Regions from separate parts of the Agrobacterium sp. NPDC090273 genome, predicted to be linked through region 2. Evidence: predicted binding sites of a transcription regulator. Region 2 holds the regulator's gene; the other holds the start of a gene.
The links. The regulator LexA, encoded in region 2, represses DNA repair genes until DNA is damaged. The targets are predictions, from matches to a motif close to TGTTCNNNNTGTGTTCNG.
Positions count from the first base shown of each region.

Region 1: the regulator LexA is predicted to act here: its motif matches at 2,001-2,018, upstream of ACIQT8_RS13330 (PA0069 family radical SAM protein).

Region 1 is NZ_JBIVYN010000004.1:263,916-268,302, forward strand. It holds gene ACIQT8_RS13315 (4-(cytidine 5'-diphospho)-2-C-methyl-D-erythritol kinase) at 1-736, shown strand, start outside; gene moaB (molybdenum cofactor biosynthesis protein B) at 764-1,303, shown strand; gene ACIQT8_RS13325 (glycosyl transferase) at 1,329-1,847, opposite strand; gene ACIQT8_RS13330 (PA0069 family radical SAM protein) at 2,134-3,291, shown strand; gene ACIQT8_RS13335 (ribonuclease HII) at 3,596-4,249, shown strand.
Region 2 is NZ_JBIVYN010000001.1:917,357-921,743, forward strand. It holds gene ACIQT8_RS04555 (hypothetical protein) at 1-69, opposite strand, end outside; gene ACIQT8_RS04560 (DUF2161 domain-containing phosphodiesterase) at 579-1,226, shown strand; gene lexA (transcriptional repressor LexA) at 1,443-2,171, shown strand; gene ACIQT8_RS04570 (glutathione S-transferase family protein) at 2,756-3,433, shown strand; gene ACIQT8_RS04575 (ComEC/Rec2 family competence protein) at 3,459-4,387, opposite strand, start outside.

The sequences.
Region 1 (4,387 bases), on a different contig from region 2:
TGTGATTCGCATCCGTGATGCGAAAGAGGACAATTTTTCGATTTCCGGTCCGTTTGGCGAGGTTCTTCGCGCTGGCGACGGTAACAACAACCTCGTTACCCGTGCACGCGACCTGCTACGCGAGGCTCTTGCGGGCACCGACATACGACCCGTCGAAATTCATCTTGAAAAGAATCTGCCTGTGGCTTCCGGTATCGGCGGAGGTTCCGCAGATGCAGCTGCGACCTTGCGCGGTCTGTTGCGACACTGGAATGCAAAAATCGATCCGGCATCGCTTGAAAAGATTGCTTTGCGGCTGGGTGCCGATATCCCGATGTGCCTTAAAAGCCAGTCGCTGATTGCCCGCGGCATCGGCGAAGAAATCGAGGTGATCACCGATCTTCCAAAGCTTTTTCTGGTACTCGCCAACCCGTTGATGGCTGTTTCGACACCGGACATTTTCCGACGGTTAGAAAACAAGAGCAACCCTGCCCTGCCTGCAAAGCCACAGGCAGATTGGCTGACATTCGTTGCGGAGAGCCGCAACGATCTTGAAGCACCAGCCAGAGCCCTCTTGCCGGAAATCTCTGAGATTTCAGCCTTGCTCGCGCAGCACCACGCCACAATCGTCCGCATGTCCGGTTCCGGCGCGACCTGCTTTGGTCTGTTTCAGTCTCTTGATGCAGCCACGGCAGCCGAAATATCCCTTAGGAACCAGAAACCGGACTGGTATTTTCAGGTCACGCAAACGATTTGACGATCAATCCATAATGAGGACGATGCCATGACAAACGAAAGACCTTTCATTCCTGTCGGCATCGCGGTTCTGACTGTTTCTGACACGCGGACGCTGGAAAACGACAAGTCGGGCGACACACTTGCAGCGCGGATCACCGAGGCCGGTCATCGGCTCTTTGCACGCGCCATCGTGCCGGACGACAAGTCAGCGATTTTTGAAACCGTACGCGACTGGACGCTTTCGGACGACGTGGATGTCGTCATCACCACGGGTGGCACGGGCTTTACCGGGCGCGACGTCACGCCGGAGGCTCTGGAACCCCTGTTCGAAAAACGGATGGACGGTTTCTCCGAAGTGTTCCACCGCATTTCCTACGACAAGATCGGAACCTCGACCATCCAGTCCAGGGCAACGGGAGGGGTCGCCAATGCCACCTTCATCTTCGTTTTGCCCGGTTCGCCCGGCGCCTGCAAAGACGCCTGGGACGGCATCATCAAGGCGCAGCTCGACTACCGACACATGCCATGCAATTTCGTGGAAATCATGCCGCGACTGGATGAACATCTCAAACGCGGCAAATCGTAACCGCCACCAGCGATCTCTTCGTCAATTAGCGCGCAGCGCTCAAGACCCAGGATGGTATCAGTTCCGCTGTCAGGCGGCGTGGCTTTTGCGCGTGCACGAGCTGCGACAGGTTCATGCCGGGCTTGGCAATCGTCATGGCGTGCTTCTTCGGCATGAGATAGCCATATTCCAAAGGCGGCTGACGCCGCGCTATGCGACTGAAGAACGAGCGTTTGTAATGTCGCGACGGCGAAAACCGTGCTGGCGACTTGTTGATAGAGACATATTCGAGAATATCTTCGATCCAACCGGTCTGTGGACGTGCCCCCGGCTCCACCAGTAAAATCCACTCGCCGCGGACAGAGCGCATGACGTCATCGATGTCCCACTGCACATAAAAACGGCAGCCAGCGGCATCGGCCACGCGCGACGATCCATCGCGCGAACCGTGATCCAGGATCACCACATCGCTTACCAGCCCTTCAACAGCGCCGGTCACCAGCGCTGAAAGCGTGTGCGCCAGTTCCGGTTCCTGATCCCGGCATTCCATAATGACTGTCAACATGTGCATAGCTTTAACGCATCGCACAATAAATTGCCACTGCGCCAGCATTTCGAAAACAGGATCTCTTCCATTAAAATTAACGCCCGATCGCGACGCCATATTTGCCCGCGTGGCATCACAACCGGCGAGTATGATATGCGATCAACGATATTTTGTTCTTGTATTGTTCTCTTTTTTGCAGTAGGAATTTAATCATTCGGAGAGGCGATGAAGTCGCTGTCCGGCGAGGAACGGTTTAGGGCGTTTCATGGGCCTTTTCGGCGCATGCGCTCTAAGGAGCACCCAGATGAGAGACCATATGCTTTCGGGCGAGGCTGCCTTTCAGCCTGGCCATACGCAAGATATTGCCAACGCGATGGCCGACGCATCGGGCTTGCGCATCGAGATCGACCGCCGGCGCGGACGTGCGGCCGGCATCAATCCAGGTGGGCGCTTCGAGCAATTGCAGCATGAAGTGTTCGACGATGGCTGGCAGACGCTTGAAGACATGCCGGAGTTCCGTACCGAAGTGCAGGTCGAAAAGCCACGCTCTATCATCACCCGTAACGAGTCACCGGACATTCCTTTTGATCGTTCCATCAATCCCTACCGCGGCTGCGAACACGGCTGCATCTATTGTTTTGCTCGCCCGACACACAGCTATATGGGGCTGTCTGCCGGATTGGATTTTGAATCGAAACTGTTTGCCAAGCCAGATGCGGCAAAGCTGCTTGAAAGAGAACTCGGAAAGCCCGGCTACAAGCCACGTGTCATCGCCATCGGCACCAATACCGACCCCTATCAGCCAATCGAGCGCGAATGGCGCATCATGCGCCAGATTCTCGAGGTTCTCGCAGAGGCGGATCATCCCGTCGCCATCGTTACCAAATCCGCGCTGATTACACGGGATATCGATATCCTAGCCCCTCTGGCGAGTAAGGGGCTCGTCAAGGTCGGTATCTCGGTTACCACACTTGACCGCAAGCTGGCGCGCACGATGGAACCACGCGCCTCGACACCGGCAAAACGGCTTGAGGCGATCAAGACTTTGACGGACGCAGGCATTCCCTCAGCCGTGATGATGGCGCCTGTTATCCCTGCTCTCAACGACCACGAGATCGAGCGGATACTGGAAGCCGGCAAAGCCGCTGGTGCCACAGAGGCGTCTTACGTGTTGTTGCGTTTGCCACTGGAAGTCAGCCCGCTGTTTCGCGACTGGCTGCTACGGAATTATCCTGACCGCTACCGGCATGTGATGTCACTCGTTCGCTCCATGCGCGACGGCAAGGATTACGACGCCGAGTTCGGCAAGCGCATGAAGGGCGCAGGTCCCTACGCCTGGCAGATCGGACGCCGGTTCGAAATGGCAACGAAGCGGCTCGGACTGGTGCGTCGCGGCATTCTTCTCCGCGACGATCTGTTCAAACCGCCGGGTGGTTCCGGCGTACAGCTTTCTCTACTTTGACCTGCGCGGGGATATCCCGCGTCAGATGCCTGTTATCGCGCATGTCGTCAGCGTTGAATCGCTCAATGCTTTTACACGACACGCTGAATGAAATGTCCGACGCGTTTTCCCTGGTGCGCCGGTCATAATGTCCCCGGAACCGCCGCCTCGCGTGCGATCACTCCTCCTGCCGCCCCATTGGAGGATCACGGTCATGAAGACCTGTGGATGCAGTCCGCCACGCCCCTTGATCGGCTGGTTGTTTCCCATCGCTCGCTTTCCGGGGGCTTGCAGGAGATCGGGTGTGTGTGCCAGTTTCTGCCGCATGAAACGCCGCACCGCATCCGATTCTCCCGCTCTTTTCGACCTGCTGGACACTGGTCCGGATTTTTCCCTGGAACTGGAGGCGAAGGCTGGCGGATTGTGGCCCGTTGCCGGGACTGATGAGGCCGGGCGCGGACCACTTGCGGGCCCGGTTGTCGCAGCCGCCGTTATTCTCGACCCCGACAATATTCCGTCTGGTCTCAACGATTCAAAAAAGCTTTCCAAGGCAAAACGAGAAGCGCTGTTCAAACAGATCATGGAAACCTCGCTTGTTTCCATCGCTTCCTCCGGTCCAGCACTGATCGATGACATGAACATCCTGCGCGCCAGCCTTGACGCGATGCGACGCGCCGTGCTCGGTCTTCCCGTGTCGCCATCTCTCGTTTTGGCGGATGGACGCGATATGCCACCCGGCATCGCCTGCCGGTCAAAGGCTGTCATTAAAGGCGACAGCCGTTCGCTATCGATTGCCGCAGCGTCGATTATTGCCAAGGTCACAAGGGACAGGATGATGGAGCGTGCCGCGCAGGTGCACCCCGCCTATGGCTTCGAGGGGCATGCGGGCTATGGCACAGCCGCCCATCTGCGCGCCATTGACGATCATGGCCCCTGCCCATTGCATCGCATGAGCTTCCGGCCACTGCGCCAGGACTGAGCCAGACCGCAGACGTTCCCGCCGGTAGATCATTGGGCTCTTCTTTTGAGGGATGCCTTCATCGAATGACATTTATGGCCCAGAGCGGCGAAGCGCCCTGAGTTTGGTGCGGACACGTCTTCATCGCGACAACAGATG
Region 2 (4,387 bases):
GGGCGACACGGTCTGGCATCCCGTGGCCACCAGCAGGCCCAGAAACAATGCGAATTTCATGCGTTTCATGCGAAATTTTCCCGCTCACGCGCCATATCTCCATGCGGAGACACTGGCAGCGATCCATCACGATTTCAGAAAGATGCTTTGAGCGGCAAAGAGCCTTCTGTCCCACAAGACGATCCGGTCATGTCCACATGACCCTCGAAAGCAGGGCCGTAGATATCGTGACACAGCCATTTGGCAACCCAGAGACGTGGGAAGCTGAGAAGATCGTAAAAAAGGTGTAAGCGTTTTCATTCGAAGCCTGCGGGGTTGCGGCAATCCCCGGAGATTTATCCTGATGCCTTTTTCCATCGAGACCCGTTGCGAAAAACACAAAGGGCGCTCGATCCGTTTCTGGAGAGCGCCCTTTGCAGACCCGGACAGCATTGCGCGAGGAAAACCACTGCTGCAAGCCATCGATAACGGGTGATGATCCCTAGATGAGGTGGCGCCCCTCAGTTTTCAAGGGGTGTCGTGATCCAGCACCGTCTTGCTGTATGGTCGCCAGACGATTCTTTCTTCCGAGTGCCCGCATGGAAACCTCCCTCTACCAACCTGTGAAAGCCTTCCTTGAAAATGCCGGCTATACGGTAAAGGGCGAAATCGGCGGCTGCGACCTTGTCGGGATGAGTGACGGTGATCCGCCTGTGGTGGTGGTGTGCGAACTGAAACTCGCCTTCAATCTCGAGCTGATCCTTCAGGCGATCGATCGTGCCGCGATATCCGACGAAGTCTGGATCGCGGCAAAAATGTCTGTCAGTGGCCGAGGGCGCGAGACCGATAAGCGTTACCGCGATCTTTGCCGGCGGCTGGGAATTGGCATGCTTGCCGTCTCCGAAGGCGGTCATGTCAGTGTCATCGTCAGTTCGGTATCGCCGATGCCGCGCACCAACCCGAAACGACGCTCGCGGCTGATGCGCGAACACCAGAAACGCAAGGGTGATCCGGTCCTTGGCGGCAGCACACGCATGCCGCAGATGACAGCCTATCGCCAGCAGGCGCTGGGATGTGCGAAAGCGCTCTCCGAAGGACCGCTCCGGCTTCGGGAAGTCAAGTTGAACGCCCCCGATGCCGGCAAGATATTGCAATCGAACGTCTATGGCTGGTTCGAACGGCTTGAGCGGGGCGTCTATGGTTTGACGGAAGCTGGCCGCGAAGCCTTGGTGCGCTGGCCGACGTGAGATTGCGTGACGCGCTTTAGGAGCTGGATCAATTTGCCTGAAACGCTGTTTCGGGGGCCTGGGACACACAACCGGAACAAAACGCGTCACTCATCAAAATAACCGATTGCAGTTTCACGAAATTTTAGGGGATTGCAGAACACATATGGAACATATAGTGTTCGTTCTGTATTTGTTTCGCAACTTTTCGATGCGATTCTCAAGGGTGTTTTCCTCATGCTGACGCGCAAACAACAGGAATTGCTTCTCTTCATTCATGAGCGAATGAAAGAATCCGGCGTGCCGCCGTCCTTCGATGAAATGAAGGATGCACTCGATCTTGCTTCCAAATCCGGTATCCACCGGTTGATTACCGCGCTTGAAGAACGCGGATTTATTCGCCGGCTACCGAACAGGGCGCGCGCACTTGAAGTCATCAAGCTGCCCGAGGCCTATTCGCCCGGCCTGAAACCGCAACGCGGCTTCTCGCCAAGCGTTATCGAAGGCAGCCTTGGCAAGCCTAAGGCGCCTGAGCCAGCCCCTGCCCCATCGCTGAAACCCGCCAGCAATGATTTTGCCGGTGCGGTCAATGTTCCCGTCATGGGCCGTATCGCGGCCGGTGTGCCGATTTCGGCGATCCAGAACAACACGCATGACGTGGCAGTGCCTGTGGACATGCTGGGTTCTGGCGAACACTACGCGCTGGAGGTCAAGGGCGACTCGATGATCGAGGCCGGTATCTTTGATGGCGATACCGTCATCATTCGCGATGGCAGCACGGCCAATCCGGGCGACATCGTTGTGGCACTGGTGGATGACGAAGAGGCAACGCTGAAACGCTTCCGCCGCAAGGGCGCTTCGATTGCGCTCGAGGCTGCAAACCCGGCCTATGAAACCCGAATCTTCGGACCTGACCGGGTGAAAATCCAGGGCAAGCTGGTTGGCCTTATCCGGCGTTATCACTAACGCCGCATCGATCTGTATCGACGCTTGAACCGCTGGCCATTGGCTGGCGGTTTTGCTTTTGGGCGTGACACAATGGATTGTGTCATTTGCGGTGTTTTGCGTCGTGCCCATAAAGGGCTGAAACACAGATCCGGTGTGGAACCGGGTCCTGAGCATCGGCTTTATCTCGGCAGGGATATGAACAATCTTTGGCATGATGGAGAGAGATTGGTCGGGTGCTGGATAGTCTTGCCGAATAAATCGTGAGGCTGCGTTTTGTCTGACGAGACACCGCCTGCCGGAGCGCTCCCGCGAAAAACGTTGGTCGAGCGACGGTGATCCTTCACAACAGAAGCCAAGCCAGTCCGGTCGGCATCTGTTGGCGCGAGAAAACGATGAGGAAGCGCGGGGGGCAGACGGTCTGATTTCGACTGAACCGGCCCGCTTCGCTGGATGACAGCGTGCCGGTCTGATTGCATGATCCGGTGTAACGGCTCATTTCGAACCGACCCATCATTTCGGCTTATGGGAGCCATGGAATATTTTCGATATTCGAAGCGTGTATCCTGGTCGTAAGAAAGCCAGATCATATCGGGGAGCATGCCATGTACGATCTTTATATCGCCAACAAGAACTACTCGTCCTGGTCGCTGCGACCGTGGGTGCTGATGCGCACGCTGGGCATCGACTTCAACGAAAAGCTCGTGCCATTCGGGCAGGATGTGCCCTTCACCACTTTTTCGCCAACCGGCAAGGTGCCCTGCCTGGTGGATGGCACGACGACAGTGTGGGAATCACTTTCGATCGTCGAATATCTGGCGGAACGGCATGATGGCGTCTGGGCCGCTGACGCCATCGCCCGCGCATGGTCGCGGTCCGCGGCCAGCGAAATGCATGCCGGCTTTTTCTCGCTGCGCAATTTCTACCCCATGTGCGTCGGCATCCGTGCCACGCCGAACCCGGACAATAAGGGTCTTGCGGCGGATATTGCCCGGATCGATGCACTGTGGAGCGAGGGGCTCTCCCGCTTTGGTGGCCCGTATCTGGCCGGTGCGGAGTTTACCGCTGTCGACGCCTTCTTCTCACCCGTGGCGTTCCGTTTTCAGTCCTTTGGCGCCGACCTTTCACCAGCGGCAAAAGCCTATCTGGAGCGTCTTCTCGCCCTTCCGGCGATGCGCGACTGGTACGACGCCGGCCTGAAGGAAATCTGGCGCGACGAACCGCATGAACAGGAGATCCGCGACGTCTCAACCGTGGTTGCCGATCTGCGCAGCCAGGCTTGAAAAATCGTCATTGGTGCGGCGGCCCTTATGGCGTCGCCGCAACCAGTTCCTCGATCGTTTCAGATGTCTCACGGTCAAACGACCGAGTTTTCCAATCATAGGAGCGGTGTTCGCTCCAAGGGCGGTTCGTGCCCGCCATGGCCGTCGCCAACCGTCCAATCGGCCCGCCTTCATTCTCATGAGACAGCGTCATTTCCACCGAACCTATGCGCCGCAGGACATCGCGGCTGAACAGCACCGCGCCCGAACGGCACTGCTGGAATGAGGTTCGTCTGCTGGTGACGATGATATCGGCGATATCGCAGGCTGCCCCGGTCAGCGACGTATCCTCGAGAACGACGATGCGCTGGCCCTTGGCGCTGCGGGCAGCGCACCAGAGACTTCTGTGGCAGGTAAAGCCCTGACCCGCTGCAGCCAGCGCCTTGCCGATATCCTCAATCGCCTTCGCCCTTTGCTCATCGGAAAGGCGCCGGCTCTCCCTCGACGGCTGGGCGCTCTGCGGATTGGTCTCCTTCATCTTTTTCTCGGTCTTGAGAAAGATCGGTGAGACGGTTTTTTCCGGCAGCAGCAAGGCGCGGGACCATTGGTCGTATACAAAACCGGACGGTCGTGTCTTGGTTGTCGCCACCGTGCTCTCCCCGACCAGCCCGACCAGCGTTCCATCCTCATAGATCAGCAGATCGGGCCTCGGGCGGTGATGTTCGGCCACAGAGAGGCCGAAAGCCAGGAACAGCAGAGGAATGCCTGACAGGGCAAGCCGCGTGCGAAACAGCGAGAGCAGCAGGAAGCCTGCCGTGGAAAGCGCCAGAAACCAGCCATGCTGGCGGCCGATTGCGGCACTGCCGCCCCATGAGGCGACGCCATTGGCGATTTCAATCACCATGGCCATGCCATAGCCCATGACCTTCAGGAACGGCGCATCCAGCCCGAAGGGCATCAGCAGCATGCCAATCA